2 linked regions of the Indioceanicola profundi genome follow. The protein of the gene in region 1 interacts with the protein of each later gene in a pairwise test. Links are inferred from orthologs where the notes say so. Each region holds a gene or a part of one and is shown on either strand. Other genes may lie near its edges.

Region 1 (4,243 bases):
CGCAGGTTCACCGCACGGACATCCGCCTGCGGGCTGAAGCCGTAGGTCACCACGCGGCGGTCCACACGCCCGATCAGCGCCTGCACCTCCGGATGGTCGATGCAAAGGGCCGCGAAGCCGTAGAAGGGGATGTTCTCGACGAAGCGATCGAAAGCCTTCTTCTCCTCCTCGAACGTCCCGTAATGGTCCAGATGCTCCGGGTCCATGTTGGTGACGATGCCGATGGTGGCCGGCAGCCGGGTGAAGGTGCCGTCGCTCTCATCCGCCTCCACCACCATCCAGTCGCCCTGGCCCAGCTTGGCGTTGGTGCCGATGCTGTTGATGATGCCGCCATTGATGATGGTCGGGTCGAACCCGCCGCCCTCCAGCAGTGCGGCCACCATGCTGGTGGTGGTGGTCTTGCCATGGGTGCCGGCAACGGCGATTGACCATTTCAGGCGCATCAGCTCGGCCAGCATCTCTGCGCGGCGCACCACGGGCACCATCTGGTCCCGGGCGGCGACGACCTCCGGATTATCCCTTTTCACGGCGGAGGAGATGACGACCACGGCCGCCTCCCCGATATTCTCCGCCCGGTGGCCGATATGCACCGTCATGCCCAGCTTGCGCAGCCGCTGGACATTGTAGTTGTCAGCGATGTCGCTGCCCTGGACCGCATAGCCCAGATTGTGCAGCACCTCGGCGATGCCGGACATGCCGATGCCGCCGATGCCGACAAAGTGCAGCGTGCCGATGCTGAGCGGCATTGCCCTCATCGGGACACCCCGCAACGGCGGACGGGCTGGAGCAGGGCGGCCGGGTGACCGCCAGCGCCAGTCGCAGCGGGACGGGGCTCCGCGGCGGCGTCATTGGCAACAGGTCCGCGTGCTCCGTCATTGGCAGGCGCCCGCAGGCATACGGAGCGGAACAGGTTCAGCGTAGTCATGCCGCGGTCTCCCGGGACGAAGAGTTGGAATTTCCGTTGGCGCCGGTGCTGGTGCCGGCGACGGACAGGACGGCGTCGGCCAAGCGCTGGCCGGCATCGGGAATGCCCCATATCCGTGCGGCATGGGCGCGCGCGGGGAGCTGCATCGGGTCGGCCAGAAGCTCGTTGAGCCGTGCGGCCAGCCGCTCCGCGGTGAACTGGGGGTTCGGCATCAGCCAGGCCCCGCCGGCTGCTTCCACGGCACGGGCGTTGGCGGTCTGGTGGTCGTCCGTGGCGTGCGGATAGGGTACCAGGATTGCCGGACGCCCGGCCACGGTCAGCTCCGCCACGGTGCTCGCCCCGCTGCGGCAGATCATCAGATGGCAGGCGGCCAGCCGCTCCGGCATGTCCTTGAAGAAGGGGGCCAGCGTGGCCTGCACGCCCATGGACCGGTAAGCCTCCGCCGCGGCCTGCAGATTCTCCGTCCGGGCCTGCTGCACGATGGACAGGCGGGCGCGTTGGTCCTCGTCCAGCATGGCGACGGCGCGCGGCAGCACCTCGCCGAAGATGCTGGCGCCCTGGCTTCCGCCGGTGACCAGGATGTTCAGCGATCCGCCGGGCTGGATTTCCGGATAAGGACGGTCGCGCAGTGTGACGATAGCGGCGCGGACGGGATTGCCGGTGCGCTCCAGCCGTGCGCTGTCGGCGGCATCCACGCCGCTGACATGCTCGAAGCTGGTGCAGATCATGTGGGCCTTTTTCGCCAGCATCCGGTTGGCGCGGCCCAAAACGGCATTCTGCTCATGTAGCACGACCGGGATGCCCAGGCGCTGGGCGGCGAAGACCGTGGGAACCGACGGATATCCGCCGAACCCTACCACCAGCGCCGGGCGCAGCCGCTTCAGAAGGCCGCGCGCTTGCCAGGTGCCGATGCCGATCTCCGTCACCATGCGCAGCTTGCCGGCGATCCCGGCAGTCACGGTGGCCGCGCGGATACGCTCCACCCGCACCTCTCCCAGCGCGTCGCCGAAGGCCTTGCCGCGGGTGTCGGTGATCAGCACGACCTCGCGGCCGCGGACCAGCAGCTCACGCGCCAGCGCCTCGGCCGGGAACATGTGCCCGCCGGTGCCGCCTGCGGCCAGAACGATGGGGGAAAGGGGGCTGGCGGCGGTCATGCCACGTCTCCGGGGCCGAAGCGACGGCGCGTCAGGGCCAGCAGCATGCCCATGCCGATGCCCAGCGCGATGAGGGAGGAACCGCCATAGCTGATGAAGGGCAGGGTCATGCCCTTGGTCGGCATCAGGTGCAGGGTGGACCCCATATTGACCAGCGCCTGCAGCCCGAACTGCATGACGAGGCCAGCGGCGGCCAGCATCACGAACAGGCTCTGATCGTTGAAGGCGCGGGAAAAGCTGCGCAGCACCACGAAGGCGAACAACGCCAGGATGATGATGCACCAGAGCAGGCCCAACTCCTCCCCCGCCACGGCGAAGACGAAGTCCGCATGGGCGTCGGGAATGGACATCTTGACCGTGCCCTGGCCCGGACCGGTCCCCCAGAGGCCCCCGTTCTGGAAGGCCTCCATGGAGCGGGCGACCTGATAATTATCGCCGGAGGAGGGGTCGAGGAAGCGGTCGATGCGGCTCTGGACGTGGTGGAACAGGAAATAGGCGCTGACCAATCCGGAGACGCCGAGCACGGCCAGCCCGGCGACCATCACCATGGGCAGGCCGGCCAGGAAGAACTGGCCGAAGAAGACCACGGACACCACGAAGGTCTGGCCCAGGTCGGGCTGGCTCATCAGCAGCAGCACCACGGTGGCCCAGAGGAACAGGCAGATGAAGTAACCGGGGAAACCCTCCTGGCTGCGCTGCAGACTGAACATCCAGGCGGCGACGATAACGAAGCCGGGCTTCAGGAACTCCGACGGCTGGAGCGACAGGCCGGGGATGTGCAGCCACCGGGTCGCGCCCTTGATCTCCACGCCCATCACCAGGGTCAGCGCCACGCCGATGACGGACGCCAGGAACAGTCCCAGCCCCAGCCGCCGCACCGTCTTCGGCGACAGCAGGGAGACACCCACCATGATGACCAGGGCCGGCAGCAGCATCATCAGATGCCGCTCGATGAAGTGATAGGTGGACAGGCCGATGCGTTCCGCGACCGCCGGGCTGGCGGCCTGGATCAGCACCACGCCGATGGCGGCGATCAGCAGGACCGCCAGCATCGTCCAGCGATCGACCGTCCACCACCAGCGGCCCAGGATCGAATGGTCGGTGCGGGAGAAGGTGAAGCTCATCAGGCCTCCTCCGCCGCGGCGGCAAGTGTGGTCGCCAGTTTGGCGAAGTGGTCGCCGCGCACTTCGAAGTTCGGATACTGGTCGAAGCTGGCGCAGGCCGGCGACAGCAGCACCACCGCACCCGGGATACTGTCCCCGCGCGCCGCCTGGAAGGCGGTAGGCACGGCGGTCTCCATGGTCCCGCAGCGGGTATGGGGCACATTGTTGGCGGCCAGCCAATCGGCAAACTGGTCGCTGGCCTCCCCGATCAGGAAGGCGTGGCGGATGCGGCGCATGTGCCGCTCCAGCCCGTCCAGCCCGCCCTCCTTGGGCTTGCCGCCCAGAATCCAGTAAATGGCCTCGTAGCAGCCCAGCGCCTTCTCGGCGGCATCGGCATTGGTGGCCTTGCTGTCATTGACGAAGCGCACGCCGGCCGCTTCGGCCACGAACTGCTGCCGGTGCGCCAGGCCGGGGAAGCTGCGCATGGCCTCCGCGATCACCCCGGCCTCCACGCCCGCGGCGCGGGTCAGGGCATAGGCGGCGCAGGCGTTCTGCCAGTTGTGCCGGCCGGGCAGGGCGGGGCACTCGGCCATGTCGATCACCCGCACGGCTTCTCCGCTGGTGTCGTCCAGCATCACGCCGTCGGGTGCGCTGATCCCGCCGGGCACGAAATCCTCGACGGAGATTCGGACAACCTTGCGCCCGCCCTCGGCCTCCAGGCTGTCGGCCATGGCAGCGGTGGGGGCGGTGTCGATGCCGATGATGGCGGTGGGGGAGGAAGCGCCTCCGCGAAAGGCCAGCCGCTTCGCCGCAATGTAGCCGTCCATGCCGCCATGGCGGTCCAGATGGTCCGGCGTGATGTTCAGCAGGCAAGCGGCGTCGAAGCCCAGGCTGGGCGTCAGCTCAAGCTGGTAGCTGGACATCTCCAGCACATAGATGTCGCCCCGGCCCAGCGGCTCGAAGGTCAGCACCGGCGTGCCTAGATTGCCGCCGACCTGGATGCGCCGGCCGGCATGCGCCAGGATGTGGCCGGCCAGCGCCGTGGTGGTGCTCTTCCCGTT
Region 2 (14,979 bases), on another replicon or contig:
TGATCCTTGCGATCGGTCTGGACTGGCGCATCACGGCCGTGAACAGGGCGGCGGCTGACGCGTTCGCCCGGACCTACGGTCTGCGCCCCGTTGTCGGCGCCAACTGCCTTGAGCTGCTGCCGCCCGACCGGCGCGAGCGGGCGGAGCGGATCTGGCGGCGCGTGATGGCGGGCGAACGGCTGACCCTGGACCATGCCGTTGAGTTCGCCCCGAGCGGAACTGTCGTCTACGAAATCACCCAGGACCCCATCCGCGACGAAACCGGGCGCATCATCGGCGCCCTGCTGGTCGCCCGCGACGTTACCGACCGCCGGCGGGCGGAAGAGCAGGCGCGCCGCATCGGGGCGGAGATGGAGGAGCGGATTGCCGAACGCACCATCGAGCTCGAGGCTGCCGCCCGGGCCCTGGTGGAGCAGGAGGCGGAGTACCGCGCCCTGTTCGAATCGGCCGCCGTCGGGCAGGTGCAGATCGACCCTGACGGCCGCTTTACCCGCGTCAATGAGCGTTTCTGCGAGATGATGGGGTATGAGGCGGAGGAGCTGCTAAGCCGCAGCTTCAATGACATCACCCATCCGGGCGACCGCCACGATCTGGAGACTTTCGCCGCCCTGCTGAAGGGAGAGCGGGATCTCTACCATGGGGAAAAGCGCTGCCAGCGCAAGGACGGCCGGATCATCTGGATCGAGCTGTTCATCCGTCTGCTGCGCGATCCGGACGGACAGCCGCTGCGCACCATCGCCGTGGTCTACGACGTTACCGACCGGCGGGAGACGGAAGAGGCGCTGCGCCGCGCCAATCTGGAGAAGTCAGCCCTGCTCGCGCAGCTGGAAGCCTTGTTGGAGGAGGCGCCGGCCGGTTTCGCCTTCTATGACCGCCAGGGCCGCTATGTCCGGGTCAATGCCATGCTGGCGGAGATCAGCGGGCTCAGCGCGGAGGACCATCTCGGTAAGCATGCAAGCGAGGTGATGGGCGCCAACGGCGAGCGGATGGAGGAGATCGTCGCCCGCGTGGCCGCCACGGGCCATGCCGTGGAGAATGAGGAGTTTGCGACCAACGCCGGACCGAACCGGGATCAGGCGCGCCATTTCCTGATCAGCTTCTTCCCTGTGTGGAGCGACAGCCGGGTCCTGATCGTCGGGTCCGTCCTCACCGAGATCACCGATCAGAAGCGTCATTCTGAGCGGCTCCGCCTGCTGCTGGCCGAACTGGACCACCGGGTCAAGAACACGCTGGCCAAGGTCCAATCGCTGATTACCCAGACCAAGGGCCAAGCCCGGTCGCCGGAAGAGCTGGCGGCGGCGCTGGAGGGGCGGGTACGGTCCATGGCCCGCGCCCATGGCGCCCTGATCCGCGGCAACTGGGAAGGCGCCCTGTTGCGCGCCCTGGTCGCCGACGAGCTGGCGCCTTACCAGGCCCCCGGTGGAGCCAATGTCATCATCCATGGGCCGGACCTGGCGCTGCGACCGAGTTCCGCGCTGGCGCTTGGGCTGGCGCTGCACGAGCTGGCCACCAACGCCGCAAAGTACGGTGCGCTCTCCACCACCGCCGGGCGGGTCACGGTGCGCTGGGCGCTGACGCCCATGGGCGGCATTGACCTGGTCTGGGAAGAGGCTGGCGGCCCGCTGGTCGCCCCGCCCACCCGCCAGGGCTTCGGCACCATGCTGGTGGAGCGCAGCCTTGCCTATGAGCTCGGCGGGGAGGCCAAGCTGGACTTCCGCCCCGGCGGGCTGGTCTGTCGCGTCTCCATCCCCGCCGACCAGCTGATCCACGACGCGGAGCCCCCGCCCCCCGATGCGCCGACGCCGGAGCTGGTGCTGCGCGACGGCGGCATTGCGGGGCCGGTGCAGCGCATCCTGATCGTGGAGGACAGCGCCCTGGTCGCGCTGGACCTGCAATTGACGGTGGAGGCGGAGGGCTGGACCGCAGTAGGCCCCGTCGCCCGGCTGGAACGGGCGTTGGAGCAGGCCCGCAAGGGGGAGATCGACGGGGCCATCCTGGACATCAATCTGGATGGGCATGAGAGCTTCCCCGTGGCCGACATCCTGCGCGACCGCGGCGTGCCCTTCATCTTCTCCACCGGCTACGACCGCGGCACCATGCTGCCGGAGCGGTTCCGCGACGTTCCGGTGCTGCAGAAGCCCTTCGCCCAGGATGCCCTACGCCGCACCCTGATGGCGGCCTTCAGCTAAGTCGGGCGGGCTACCCGCTGGATGGCCCGCCCACCCCTCCTACTTCGGCCCCATGCGCAAGGCGCCGTCCAGCCGGATGGTCTCGCCGTTCAGCATTGTGTTCTCACAGATATGCAGGGCAAGCGCCGCATACTCCTCCGGCCGGCCGAGGCGGGAGGGGAACGGCACCGACTTGCCCAGGCTGTCCTGCGCCTCCTGCGGGAGGCCCAGCATCATGGGCGTGAAGAAGATGCCGGGCGCTATCGTCATCACCCGGATACCGCTGCGCGCCAGCTCCCGCGCTGCCGGCAGGGTCAGGGCATGCACGCCGCCCTTGGAGGCGCCGTAGGCCGCCTGCCCGATCTGCCCTTCGAAGGCGGCGACGGAGGCGGTGTTGATGATCACGCCCCGCTCCCCGTCCGCGTCCAGCGGATCGAGCCCGGCCATGTCGGCCGCCGCAAGGCGCAGAACGTTGAAGGTGCCGATCAGGTTGACCTGGATCACCTTGGCGAACAGCTCCAGCTCATGCGGCCCGTTCTTGCCCAGGATCTTGGCCGGCGGGGCGATGCCGGCGCAGTTCACGGCGATGCGGGCGGCCCCGTGCTTCGCCCTGGCTTGTTCCAGAGCAGCGGTGACGCTGTCTGCACTGCTTACGTCCGTCCGGATCGCGATGCCGCCGATCTCCTGCGCTACCTGCTCCGCCGCCTCCAGATTCACGTCCAGCAGGGCCACCTTCGCCCCCGAAGCCGCCAGCCGCCGCGCCGTCGCCGCCCCGAGGCCGGAACCGCCGCCCGTCACCAGTGCGGCCATACCCTGAACATTCATCGCCGTTTCCTCCGAAGTGTCTGATCTTGTTCGGGCCGCCGGCCCTGTTGGCGACCCTCTTAGCAGAGCACTGCGATATTGTCGCCAGCGTCGGAACACCCATATCAGGGCTATGGACAAGAGCAGCTCCCCCCATACCGATGCCCCCGGCGCCAAGCCCTATGAGGCCGCGGCGGAAGAGGCGCTGAAGATCGATCCGGTCAAGCTGGAGCGCGACACGCGCCTGGTATTGGCCCGGTTCTGGACCAAGCTGCGCGACAGCATGGCCCGGGTTCCCTTCGTGGAGGATGCGGTAGCGGCCTTCTTCGCTGCCACGGACCCGAAGACGCCCTTCCGCGCCAAGGCGGTCCTGATGGGGGCGCTGGCCTATTTCATTGCCCCGATCGATGCGTTGCCGGACTTCGTGGCCCTGCTAGGCTTCTCCGACGACGCCACGGTGCTGTTCCTGGCCATCAGGACGGTGCAGAGCCACCTGACCACGGAGCATTACGAGCGCGCCCGCGCATGGCTGAAATCCCACCGCACCGGCCCGGTCAGCCAGGACGAGGTGGTCGGCGGGACGGTTCTGGATCATGATGCCGGCCCTCAGGCCGGGCCATCGTCCGGCCGCGGAGAACCGGGCACGGCATGAGCGCGACTTTCATCGACAGGCTGTTTCCCGACGTGCCCCGGCCCGCGGTCTGGCTGGGGCTGGGCGGGCTGATCCCGTTCTATGGCTGCGTGCTGGCAGCCTATGTGCTGCCGCATCCCTACAACGCCATGGGGATGAACCTGCTGAAGCCCTATGGCGCTGTAATCCTGAGCTTCCTGGGCGGGGTGCATTGGGGTCTGGCGCTCGCCGGATTCGGCGGGCCGCGGGTAACGGACCCGATGAACCAGCCGCCCCCGACCATGACCCTTCAGCGGCTGGGCTGGAGCGTGGTCCCCTCCATCATCGCCTGGGCGGCCTTCTTCCTGACCGGCTGGCAGGCGGGCTTCCTGCTGTTGCTGCTGGCCTTCGTCGGCATGCTGTATGGCGACCTGCGGGCGGTGGAGGCCGGAACCGCCCCGCTCTGGTACCTGAATCTCCGCCGGAACCTGACTTGGCTGGTGGCTTTCGCCCTTGTGCTGGCATTGGTCCGGCCGCTGATCCCGTACAACTACTGAGGCGGATGCCGGTCCGCCGCACCCTGGGCGCGGACGAACCGGCTTCCTGACATTCAGGCGATCAGCCGGCTGAGCGCATCGGCAATGGCACGCTCGCCGGGCCCGCGCAGGCCGCCGGGCAGCTCCAGGCGATGCCAGCTTTCGTCCATGCCGGTGGCTTCGGCAAGGAAACCACCAAAGCTGTTGGCGGATCGGTCGACCTGGACCAGCAACATGAAGCCGCCGCTTCCATCCGGCTGGAACACGAGCTCGACCTCGTCCAGCTTCCGCCGTCCGGCGCGGCTCACGGGTCGGAACTCGAACTCCTGCACGAACCCGTGCCCGCCTTTCCAACGCGGCCGGTGCTCCACATCGGTCTTGTAGAGCTGGAAGCCGAGCGACTGCATGGCGTTCAGCGCGTCGAGCTGGACCGGGGCCGGCCGGATCACCAGCGCGTCATCGTCCGTCGCGTCGATGGCGGCCGGAATGTCCAGCCGGGTCCGCAGCCAGGCAGGGGCGTGGCTGCGCCCGAGGGCGACAGGCGTATGCAAGGGCAGATCGATGGCGAAGCCCATGTCGCGCTGCTCGCCGGCACCGAGCTTGAAGCCCCGCGCAAGCTGGGTGCTGGCAACGACGCGGCTTTCCTTCACCTCCTTGTCGTTCACCTCGACCAGCACATTGGTGACGATCTCGGCCGCAACCTCGGTCACGTCCTGGTCGACGGAGCCGCCCTTGATGATCATACGGCCCGTCAGCTTCTGCCCGAGTTCGGTGACAGGGGCATCCAGGATGGTTTCAACGGTAGCCCCGCCGATGCCTACGGACGCGAGCAGTTTACGGAACATTTCGGGCTCCTTTGTTCTTCAGATCCTAGATTGTGCCTTGCTTCACAGATGCAATGGATGGCGGCCGAGGTTCCGCCAGAGCTCAGGGGTGGTCCGCTGGTTCCATTCTCCGCTGCCGCCGCTTCATCGCCTCGCGCCGGGCGAGATAGAGGGCGCTGCCGATAATCAGCACGGCGCCAACGCCGGTCCAGATGTCAGGAATTTCCGCGAACAGCACGACCCCAAACAGGGTGGCGGCAAGCAGGCGCAGATAGTCGAAGGGCGCCACGAAGCTGGCCTCCGCCCCCACCCGATAGGCCCGGATCACCGCCGCCTGGCTGGACACGCCCAGCAGGCCCATGAGCAGCAGCAGGCCCGCCTGCTCCAGGCTCGGCATCCGCCAGACCAGTGCCGCCGGAACGGCAAGCGCGATGGCGGAGAACAGACCGAAGGTGAAGAGCAGCGTCAGGTCCCGCTCCTCCCCCGGCATGGCCTTCACCTGGGCGGCGCTGGCGGCTACGAAGAAGGCGTTGCCCAGCGCCGCCAGGGAGGCGAACTGGAGGCTTTCCACGCCGGGCCGCAGGATTACCAGGACCCCGGCGAACCCCACCAGCGTCGCCGTCCAGCGCCGCCACCGCACTACTTCCCCCAGGAACAGGACGGCCAGCAGCACCATGAACAGGGGCTGGGCGAAGGTGATGGCGGTGGCGGTCGCCAGCGGCAGATGGGTGAAGGCGTAGAACCCGCAGACCATGGCGGCCAGCCCCGTGCCCGCGCGGTAGACATGGCGGAACGGGTAGCGCGGCACCGCCGTGGCCCAGCCAGCCCGCGCCAGGAAGGGCAGCACCGCCAAAAGGCCGACAGCCGCGCGGAAGAAGACGATTTGCGTGCTGTGCAGGCCCGTCGTTCCCAGCAGCTTGACCAATGCCGCCATGCAGGCGAAGCCGAGGGCGGATGCCAGCATCCACAATGCCCCCCTGAGATTCACATTCAGAACTGCCCGCCGCTTGGGCGCGGCGGCTGAGCCGGAAGCGGGGTCGTCAGGGCGGGGAATTCGGCTGTCGGGCATGGGCGGCGCGCACCCTACCCGCAAATCCTGTTGAAGGGCCACGGCAAATCCGGTCACAGCAGTGGGCCGGCGTGCCGGTTATGGAAGGGGAGAATAATGGCGGAACGGATTTTGTATCTGGACCTGGACGGGGTCCTGGCCGACTTCGACCGCGGCGTGGAAATTATCACCGGCAAGCGGCCGGACCAGCAATCCACCCGCGCCATGTGGAGCGCCCTGTCCCGCCATGCGGACTTCTTCGGCACGCTGGAGATGATGCGCGATGCCAAGGAACTGTGGGAGTACTGCGCCCCGCACAAGCCGGTGATCCTGACGGGTCTGCCGCTGGGCAACTGGGCCGCGGCCCAGAAGCAGCGCTGGGTCGCGAACATGCTGGGCGAGGATGTGGAGGTCATCACCTGCATGTCGCGGGACAAGCCGAAATGGTCCCGTCCCGGCCATGTGCTGGTGGATGACCGGGAGAAAACCAAGGGCGGGTGGGAGGCGAATGGCGGAACCTTCATCCTGCACACCTCCGCCGCCACATCCATCAGGGCGCTGAAGGAGCTCGGCTTATGACCGGGGCTTAATGCTTGCGTCCCCTGTCAGCCGGCCGGCGATTCCTGCCGGCTAACGGGCGTGGTTTTCCCGCAGGCGGGCGGACCGGCGGGCGTGGGGATGCCGGCAGCGGCACGTCCCGCCATTCGCCCGGCGACAGCCCGTCCAGGGTCCAGTCCCCCACCCGCCAGCGCACCAGCCGCAATGTGGGAAAGCCCACCGCCGCCGTCATACGCCGAACCTGCCGGTTCCGCCCCTCCCGCAGGGTCAGGCTGATCCAGCTTGTCGGCACCGAGAGACGGAAGCGCACCGGCGGATCGCGCGGCCAGAGGTTCTGCGGCTCCTCCATCCGCGCCGCCTCGGCGGGCAGGGTCGGCCCATCCTTGAGGTCCACCCCGGCGCGCAACGCGGCCAGCGCTTCCTCCGTCACCTCGCCCTCCACCTGCGCCCAATAGGTTTTGGGCAGCTTGTGCTTCGGATCGGCGATGCGCGCCGTCAGGCTGCCATCGTCGGTCAGCACCACCAGCCCCTCGCTGTCCCGGTCCAGCCGCCCGGCCGGATAGACGCCCTGCACCGCCACATAATTCTTCAACGTCCGCCGCCCCTCCTCATCGGTGAACTGGCAGAGCACGTCATAGGGCTTGTTCAGCAGGATCAGGCGCGGCATGGGCGGCTATGTCCGCAGCATCTCGTACATCAGGATCGCCGCGGTGGCGGAGACGTTCATGGACTGCACCCAGCCGGACCCGGGAATGGTCGCCACCTCGGCGCAGGCCTTCAGCGTCGCCTCCGGCACGCCATGCTCCTCGTTTCCCATCACCACCGCGGCCGGCTTCGAACCGGTGCCCAGGCGGGCGAGCGGGCGGTGGTCGCCAAGCGCGGTGCCCACGGTGCGGTACCAAGCCCCGAGCCGCTTCAGCCGCTGGGCGAAGCGGTCGGCGCGCAGGATCTCCACGAACTCGAACCCGCCCTCCGCCACGCGGTACGCGGCCTCCGACGGAAGCGCCTGGCCGGGATGGTCGGACACGACGATGCGGGGCAGGCCCAGGAAGGCGGCGGTGCGCACGATGGCCCCCAGATTGTGGGGGTTGGAGACGCCGTCCAGCAGCAGCAGCGGCTGCCCGGCCCTGGCCCAGCCTTCCGCCTGCGCCTCGTCGAAGGGCTGCACCGGTCTGGGGACGGCATAGGCAACCACGCCGCCATGCATGGCTGAGCCGGCGATCTTTTCCAGCTCCGCCCCCTCGACCAGCCGGTAGGGGCGGCGCAGCTCCGCCAACCGGGCGCAGGCCTCGCCGAGATGGAGTTTCATCCTGTCATCGAAATAGAGCCGCTGCACCCGGCCAGGATCGCGGGCGAACAGCGCCTGCACGGCTGGCAGTCCAGCGATGCGGAAGGGCTTGTCCACGGCCTGAGCGTCGCGTGCGGGCCCGCGCTGCGGCCGGTCCTGCTGCTGTCGGGGGTGCCCAGCACGGCCCCGGTCCGGCCGTGCGCCGGGCTGACCACCGCCGGCTCCCCTGCCCGGCCCCTTGGATCTGTTCATTCCATCCCCGAAAATGCATCCGCCCCGCCCAGGATTAGCCTAGGCGGGGCGGTAGGGTCAAAAGCTCCGTCCGGGATCACTCCGCGGCCGGCAGCTCTTTTGAAACCGGCGGCTTCGGCTTGCCGGGATGGGCCATCAACCAGCGCCCAATGCGCCCGAACCTATGGATCAGCCGGATCGATGCGGTCCTGACGTCATCCACTGCCAGCAGCATGGCCGGCATCAGGATCAGCACCAGGAAGGTGGCCGTACCGATGCCGAAGACGAAGGTGATGGCCATCGGCACCATGAATTGGGCCTGGACGTCGGTTTCCAGCATCAGCGGCAGCAAGCCGAAGATGGTGGTCAGGGACGTCAGCGTCACCTGCCGAAGCCGCTCCGCCGAGCCATGGACAACAGCGTGTTTCAGAGGCTCGCCGGCGGAATGCCGCTCATCAATGCTGGTGACTACCTGGATGCTGTCGTTCACCAGGATACCGGCCATGCCCATGATGCTGATGTAGCTCCACATGGTCATGTCCGCCCCCATGACGAGGTGCCCGAAGACGGCACCTGCGATGGAGAAGGGGATCACCATCATCACCGCGACCGGCCTGGCGAAGCTGCCCATGATCCAGGCCAGAACCAGATAGATGGAGACCAGCGCCACCACGATGCCGGCCATGAAGTCGGCCCAGAACTCCGCCTCCTGCTCGGCCCCGTCGCCCATGTCACGGGTAATGCCATATTTCTCCAGGATGGCCGGCAGATACTCCTTCTCCACGGTTTCCCGGATTTCACCCGGATTGGCGACGCCGATATCAACCTCGGCAAAGAGGGAGAGGGTGCGCTTGCCATTGGTGCGCAGGATACGGGCAAGGCCAGGGCGCTCCTCCAGCTCGACCACATCGCCCAGCGGCACCTCCATGCCCGCCGGGGAGCGGAGCCGCAGATTGCGGAGCGCTTCCTCCGTCTGGTCGGCGGCCGGAAGGCGGACGCGTAACGTGATCTCCTCGTCTCCGCGGGCGAACCGCTTGGCAATAGCGCCATCCAGCGCATCACGGAGCTGGCGCCCCACGGTCTCGCTGGTAAAGCCCAGAGCCTCGCCGCGCGGTGTGACCCGGACCACCATCTCATCCTTGCCGGCAGGCAGGTTGTCCTGGATGCCGCTGACGCCGGCAAAACCGCGCAGCACGTCCTGAAGCTCCAGTGAGGCCTTCTTCAGGACATAGGGGTCGTCGTGCTGAAGCCGCCAGCCGACACCGCTGCCGCCGAACCCACCGCGATCCTCCTCGAACACCACCTCGTCGATGCCGGGCAGAAGCTTTATCTCCTTCTCCCACATCTTCAGGATGTCTGGCAGGCGGTCATCGCGGGCATCCGGGGAAATCACCTCCACCTGCAAACCGCCCATATAGTCGCCGACCTGCTCTACCACGCGGCCTTCAACGGTTGCCCCGACTTGGCCGAGGGTCATTGTGACCAGCTCGCCCCGGCCGTAGCCCAGCTCCTGCTCCACCCGGTAGATCGCGTTCTCCGCCTCATCCAACTGCTGCGCCACCACCTCCCGCGGGGTGCCGGGCGAGAAGAAGACGTTGAGCGCCATGGCCTGGCCTTCCGGCTGGGGCGAGAAGGCGAAGTTCACCCGCCCGCCGGCCTGGAGGCCAATGGCGATCACCATGGCCGCCACCGCCGCGGCGATGGTGGCGTAGCGGTTGTCGACGGACTTCTGGATGATGGCGGTGAAAGGGCCGTCGCGGAAGCTGTTGAAGGCGTGATCGAACCTGACCCGCCACCGACTCGGCCGGCCATTGTCCTTTTCCAGCGCATGCTTGATGTGGCTGGGGAGGGTAACGAAGCAGCCCACCAGGCTGGCGATGATCACCGAGATGGCGACCATCGGCAGCGGCTCCACGAAATCACCGGTGGTTCCCTGCATCATCAGCATCGGCCCGAAGGCCGCGACCGTGGTGATGGCGGCGGCCGTCACCGGCCAGAACATCCGGCGCGCGGCGGTTTCGACAGCCCGCTTCGGGTCCCAACCGCGCTCATGCAATGTCTGGGCGTGCTCGGCCACGACGATGGCGTCGTCGCAGATGATGCCCACCATCATGATCAGCGCGAACAGGCTCATCATGTTGATGCTCTGCCCCAGCCAGAGCATGATCGCGAAGGTCACCGCCATGGAGGTGATCACGTCGACCACGATCCAGGCCGTGACCCGGACGCGCAGGAAGATGAACAGCACGGCGAAGACCAGGATCATGCCGCCGAGGGCATTGTCCAGCAGCATGTCGATCCGCTGCTCCAGCTCGCCTGTTTCCCGGTTGAACACCTCCAGTTTCACGTTCGGCGGAAGCGTGGAGATGTAGGAGGCCAGATACTCGTCGACCGTCCGGGTGATCGCCAGCAGATCGCCGTTCTTGGCCTTCTGCAGGCTGAGCTTGATGGCGGGATTGCCGCCGTGGCGGTTGACGGATGCGCCGTCCTCATAAGTTTCGCTGACGTTCGCGATCTCACCCAGGGTGAGCCGGCGTCCGGTCTCGTCCACCCGCAGGGTCAGGCCAGCGACGCCGGCGGCGTCCTCCTGCTGGCCCATGGTGCGGACCTGCTTTTCCAGCCCGCCGGAAAGCGAACCGGAGGGAACGTCGGTGGAGGACTGGCCGATGCGCCGCGCCACGTCCGATAGGGTGACGTCCAGCCGCTCCAGCTCCGCGGCAGGGATTTCCACCCAGATTTCGGAGTCCCGCATGCCGCGGACACTGACGCGGTCCACGCCCCGGTTCATCAGATCGTTGCGCAGCTTTTTGGCATGGGCCCTGAGCGCCGTCTCAGGAACCGGCCCGGACAGCACTACGTCCATGATGTCGTCGAAGATTTCGAAACGTTGGATGACCGGCTCCTCGGCACCCTGCGGAAGAGTGGTCACGTTGGCGACGGCCTGCTCCACATCCGACATGGCCTTGGTCATGTCGGTGCCGTTCTTGAAGTTGATGAACAGCTCGCCGATGCCTTCGCGGGACCGGCCGGTGACGTCGTCGACGCCGTCCAGGTAGCGGACCTCGCGCTCCAGCGCTTCGACGATGCTGCGGTCCACATCGTCGGCGGAAGCACCCGGCCAGGTTACGAAGACGGCCATTCCGGGAACCTCGAAGTCGGGCTCCATCTGGACTTCGAGTTTCTGGATTCCCCAAAGGCCGCCGATCAGCATCAGGGCCATGACGATGTTCGCCGCGACGCGGTGGCGGACGAAGCTGCGGATGATGCCGCCGGGGTTCATTTCCCGCCCTCCATGCTCTGGCTCGTGCTACCACCGCCTTCGGTGCTTGTCGCCTCACCGCGGATGGACACCTTCAGGCCGGGCCCGATCTCCTGGAAACGGGTGGTGACCACCTTGTCGCCATCCTCCAGCCCCGCCCCGATATAAACTGCACCCCCGTCGCGGGAGACGACCTGCACTGTGCGGATATCCAGGCGGTTCTCGGCGTTGATCACATAGACCCGATCCTCGCCATGCAAAGCCGTAGGCGGAAGCTGCACGACCGACTGGTAGGTGCGGTCGGGCATTTTGACTTGCACGAATGCGCCGGGACGCAGCGGCGCATCCACGAAGTTGCCGTCCAGCCGCACATAAATGCCGACACCGCCAGCAGCGGTGTCGATCCGGTCGATCACGCGCTCAACATGCGCGGGATAGCTGAGCTGGGTGCCGCCTAGGTTCCACACCACCTCCGCCGGACGGCCGAGGATACCCTGCCCGTCCGAGGCCAGCCTTCCGTAGGCATCGGTGGGGAGCGTCACCTGCGCCTCCAGCGCCGTGGCGCCGGACAGGGTGGCGACGCGGTCGGAGGGGCCGATGCGCATGCCGCGCTCGGCATTCACATTGCCGACGAAGGCATCGAAGGGAGCGACCAGCCGGGTGCGCTGCAGATCGGTCTCCGCCTTCCTCAGTGCCGCGCCGAGCCGCTCGACCACGGCTTCCTGCTGACGCACGCGGGCCTCCATGGCGCGCCAGTTGTTCTCCGCGGCAGTGAAGGTCTGCTCCTCCTGCGCCACGGTGAGCTGAGTCTGTTCCAGGCGCGGGGCCGCAATGGCGCCCTTCTTGAACAGCTCCTGATTACGGGCAAGCTCCCGCCGGCGGAGTTCGAGCTGCTGGCGTGCCAGCGCAACCTTGGCCTCTTCCGCCTCCACATTGGCGCGGAACTCGTCCAGCCGGGCCTTGGCCTCATCCAACTGGGCGCGGGTCTCGACCACCGTGAGCTCGTAATCCAACGGCTCGATGGTCATCAGCAGCTCGCCCTCGCGGACTACGCCGCCATCGTTCAGAACCGGCGACACCTCCTCCACCGTCCCAGCGACCAGGGCGCGCAGATCGACCCAACGTCCGGCGGCAACGGTCCCGAGAAGCTGGATGGTGGGCTGATGGTCGGTCCGATAGGCGACGACTGTGTCCACGGCCCAGACCTGCTCTGGCTTGGCTTCCCGCTGTACTTCGGGCTTTGTCACCGTGAGGGTCCAGTAGGCAACCGCCGAGCCGAGCAGGATGGCTATTGGAATCAGCGGCCGCCGCCACCGCTTGGCCATGCGCCAGGAGGCGCGTCCGATACCGGACAAGTTGATACGGCCACGGCCAACCGACGGCGCGGCAACGGTCTCCGATGCGGCACTTGCCACAACGGGCCGGAAAGTTGCGTCCAAGGAATCCATGCCCCTCTCCTGCGCGAACAGGTATTGCTGTCGAGGCACCCCCGCCGCGTCCTTCCCGCGGAGGGTGCGCCCATCCCCGCGCCCTTTCAAGCAGGCGGCGTGCCAGTTTACCGGCCCGATGAAAAAGCCCTGGATTTGCGCGGATCGGCGGCATTGCCCGGTCGTGGACCGGGTCGGAGCTGTAGCAGGATTCGCGAACGAATGGCGTAGTCGGCCACACGGGAAGTGGCGATGGCGATCCGCCGCTCGACCTCCCGGAGAGCCCCAGGGCACGTCATGCGCGCAGACCCGAACCGAGTCGCGTGGAAACGTTGGATCAAACTTTCAGTCAGAAGACGGCTTCAGCCGGCACTGGCCAGAGCCAGAAGCAATCCGGCGCCGAGCAGTAGGCCGCCGGTAATCCGGTTGAGCGCTCTGGCCGCAGCCGGTCCGGACAGGCGTGCCGCCAGCCGGTCGCCGCCAGCGGCATAGGCCATGATCCAACCGAACTCGATGACCAGCATTCCGGCGATCAGAATGGTGAGCTGCGGAGCCAGCGGCCCAGCGGGATCGATGAACTGGGGGAACAGCGCCGCCATGAAGATCAGGGCCTTGGGATTGCTGACGGCGACCAGCACGCCTTTCAGCAGCAGGGGCCAGCCGCCGCTACGCGGAACCTGCCGCACATCGGCGGATTGCGCCGGGTCCGCGGCCTCGGCCACCGGGGCACGCCAAGCCTGGACGCCCAGCCACGCCAGATACGCCACCCCTGCCCATTTGAAAATCTGGAACGCGGCGGGAGACGCGATCAGCAGCGTCCCGACGCCGAGCGCTGACAGCACCGCCAATGCCGCCAGGGCCAGACACATGCCAACCCCCCCCAGGCCGCCCCGCGCATGCCATGCGTCAACCCGAAGCCCAGGGCCAGGAGCATGTTCGGTCCCGGCGTCATGGACAGGAAAAAGCAGGTCACCAGAAATATGGCGAGTGTATGCGAGCTCATGCAGTCGGCCATGATCTGCGGAAGGCGGGAACAGACCATGCCGCGCGTACGGCCGGCAATCGCATATCGGACGGGTCAGGAATGCAGCAGCCGGAATCTGCCGGCGGTCGGCTGCTGCACCCCCGTCCTGGGAAGCATGCTCACCACCAGGTCTCAATCTGAGCTCCGAAGGTGAGATTGCTGGTGCCGTCGCCGGTGCCCAGCAGACCGGCATCGCGGGCCGCATCATTCCAGTCGGCATAGGTCACGAACAGGCGCAGCTCCGGACGGTCGAAGAAACTCCGGCCCGCTTTCAGCGTGGGTGCCAGGGTCACCTTGGTGAGCGTGCGGGTCGATCCCTGCTCCGGCATCACGCGGTCATGGCCGACCTCCAGCGCGAGGGCGAAGTGGTCGGTGAAGTGATACATCGGTCGCGCGCCGATGCTGAACCAGTCCCGCCGATCGGCGGGATCGCCTCCGGTCTGCTGCTCGAACAGCGCGACCGCCTGGGCCGACCAGTTGCCGATCTCGCTGAAGGTGAATTGGTCGACGATCCGCCAGGTCCGGGTGCCGCTGCCGACCGTATCGTCCGGAATGTTGGAGAGGGTGGAGCCTGCCCCCTGCCCGTACTGCACCGCGACCGTGTTGGAGCCGCCGAACAGTCCCGACTGGCTGTGCTGAAGGGTGAGGAAGAAGCCATTCTCGCCCTCGAAGCCGTCCCGATTCTCCTCCGAGATGCGGATGTCGCCGCCGATGGCCAGTGTGCCGCCGGGATTGACCGCAATGTCCGTCAGGCGGAAATCGTGCCGGCTGACCGCCCTGTCGGTGACCTGGATGCGGGCATCGGTGATGGTACGCTCGCTCCCCAAGCTGTCGCGGACGTCGAAACTATCGAAATCATCCTCGGAGTTGCGGAACCAGGCATAGGAGAACTTGCCCCAACCCAGGTCCAGATCCTCCATACCGGCGCCAGGACCGGTGGCGTCCCAATAATAGAAGTCGATGATGTGGACGTCGTTACGCTTATAGAAGCGCTTGCCGCCCCAGAAGGTGGCGGTGCCGAGGATACCGTCGAACAGGTTGGTGGCCCCCACCCAGGCTTGGCGGAAGGCGGCCTCCGTGGTTTCGAAATCCCCCTCGCCTTCCACCAGATAGGCCAGCAGGGCCGTGACGCTGAAGCGCGCTCCCCCTTCCGTCTCCGCCACCAGCGCATCGAGCTGCAGCTCGCTGAAGACCTCGCACTC

The links.
Region 2: the proteins of murG (region 1) and DOL89_RS20800 interact in binary tests that used the Escherichia coli proteins (3 or more experiments, as listed by UniProt). The link is inferred for Indioceanicola profundi from one-to-one orthologs.

Annotation. Positions count from the first base shown.
Region 1 is NZ_CP030126.1:664,511-668,753, forward strand. Bases 1-3,000 are described here. They hold murG (undecaprenyldiphospho-muramoylpentapeptide beta-N-acetylglucosaminyltransferase), read right to left. Parts: upstream 2,080-3,000; coding sequence 922-2,079; downstream 1-921. Other genes in these bases: murC (UDP-N-acetylmuramate--L-alanine ligase), read right to left, coding at 1-755; DOL89_RS03215 (FtsW/RodA/SpoVE family cell cycle protein), read right to left, coding at 2,076-3,000. Also shown: more of DOL89_RS03215, read right to left, coding at 3,001-3,203; murD (UDP-N-acetylmuramoyl-L-alanine--D-glutamate ligase), read right to left, coding at 3,203-4,243. UniProt on the Escherichia coli protein: Cell wall formation. Catalyzes the transfer of a GlcNAc subunit on undecaprenyl-pyrophosphoryl-MurNAc-pentapeptide (lipid intermediate I) to form undecaprenyl-pyrophosphoryl-MurNAc-(pentapeptide)GlcNAc (lipid intermediate II).
Region 2 is NZ_CP030127.1:1,046,677-1,061,655, forward strand. The notes cover bases 6,156-8,956. They hold DOL89_RS20800 (TrmH family RNA methyltransferase), read right to left. Parts: upstream 8,089-8,956; coding sequence 7,222-8,088; downstream 6,156-7,221. Other genes in these bases: DOL89_RS20790 (hypothetical protein), read left to right, coding at 6,156-6,569; DOL89_RS20795 (pseudouridine synthase), read right to left, coding at 6,577-7,215; DOL89_RS20805 (efflux RND transporter permease subunit), read right to left, coding at 8,165-8,956. In the rest of the region: DOL89_RS20760 (PAS domain S-box protein), read left to right, coding at 1-2,189; DOL89_RS20765 (3-hydroxyacyl-CoA dehydrogenase), read right to left, coding at 2,229-2,993; DOL89_RS20770 (YkvA family protein), read left to right, coding at 3,106-3,624; DOL89_RS20775 (DUF3429 domain-containing protein), read left to right, coding at 3,621-4,139; DOL89_RS20780 (sporulation protein), read right to left, coding at 4,193-4,963; DOL89_RS20785 (DMT family transporter), read right to left, coding at 5,046-6,011; more of DOL89_RS20790, read left to right, coding at 6,108-6,155; more of DOL89_RS20805, read right to left, coding at 8,957-11,347; DOL89_RS20810 (efflux RND transporter periplasmic adaptor subunit), read right to left, coding at 11,344-12,774; DOL89_RS25890 (LysE family translocator), read right to left, coding at 13,116-13,622; DOL89_RS20820 (maltoporin), read right to left, coding at 13,897-14,979.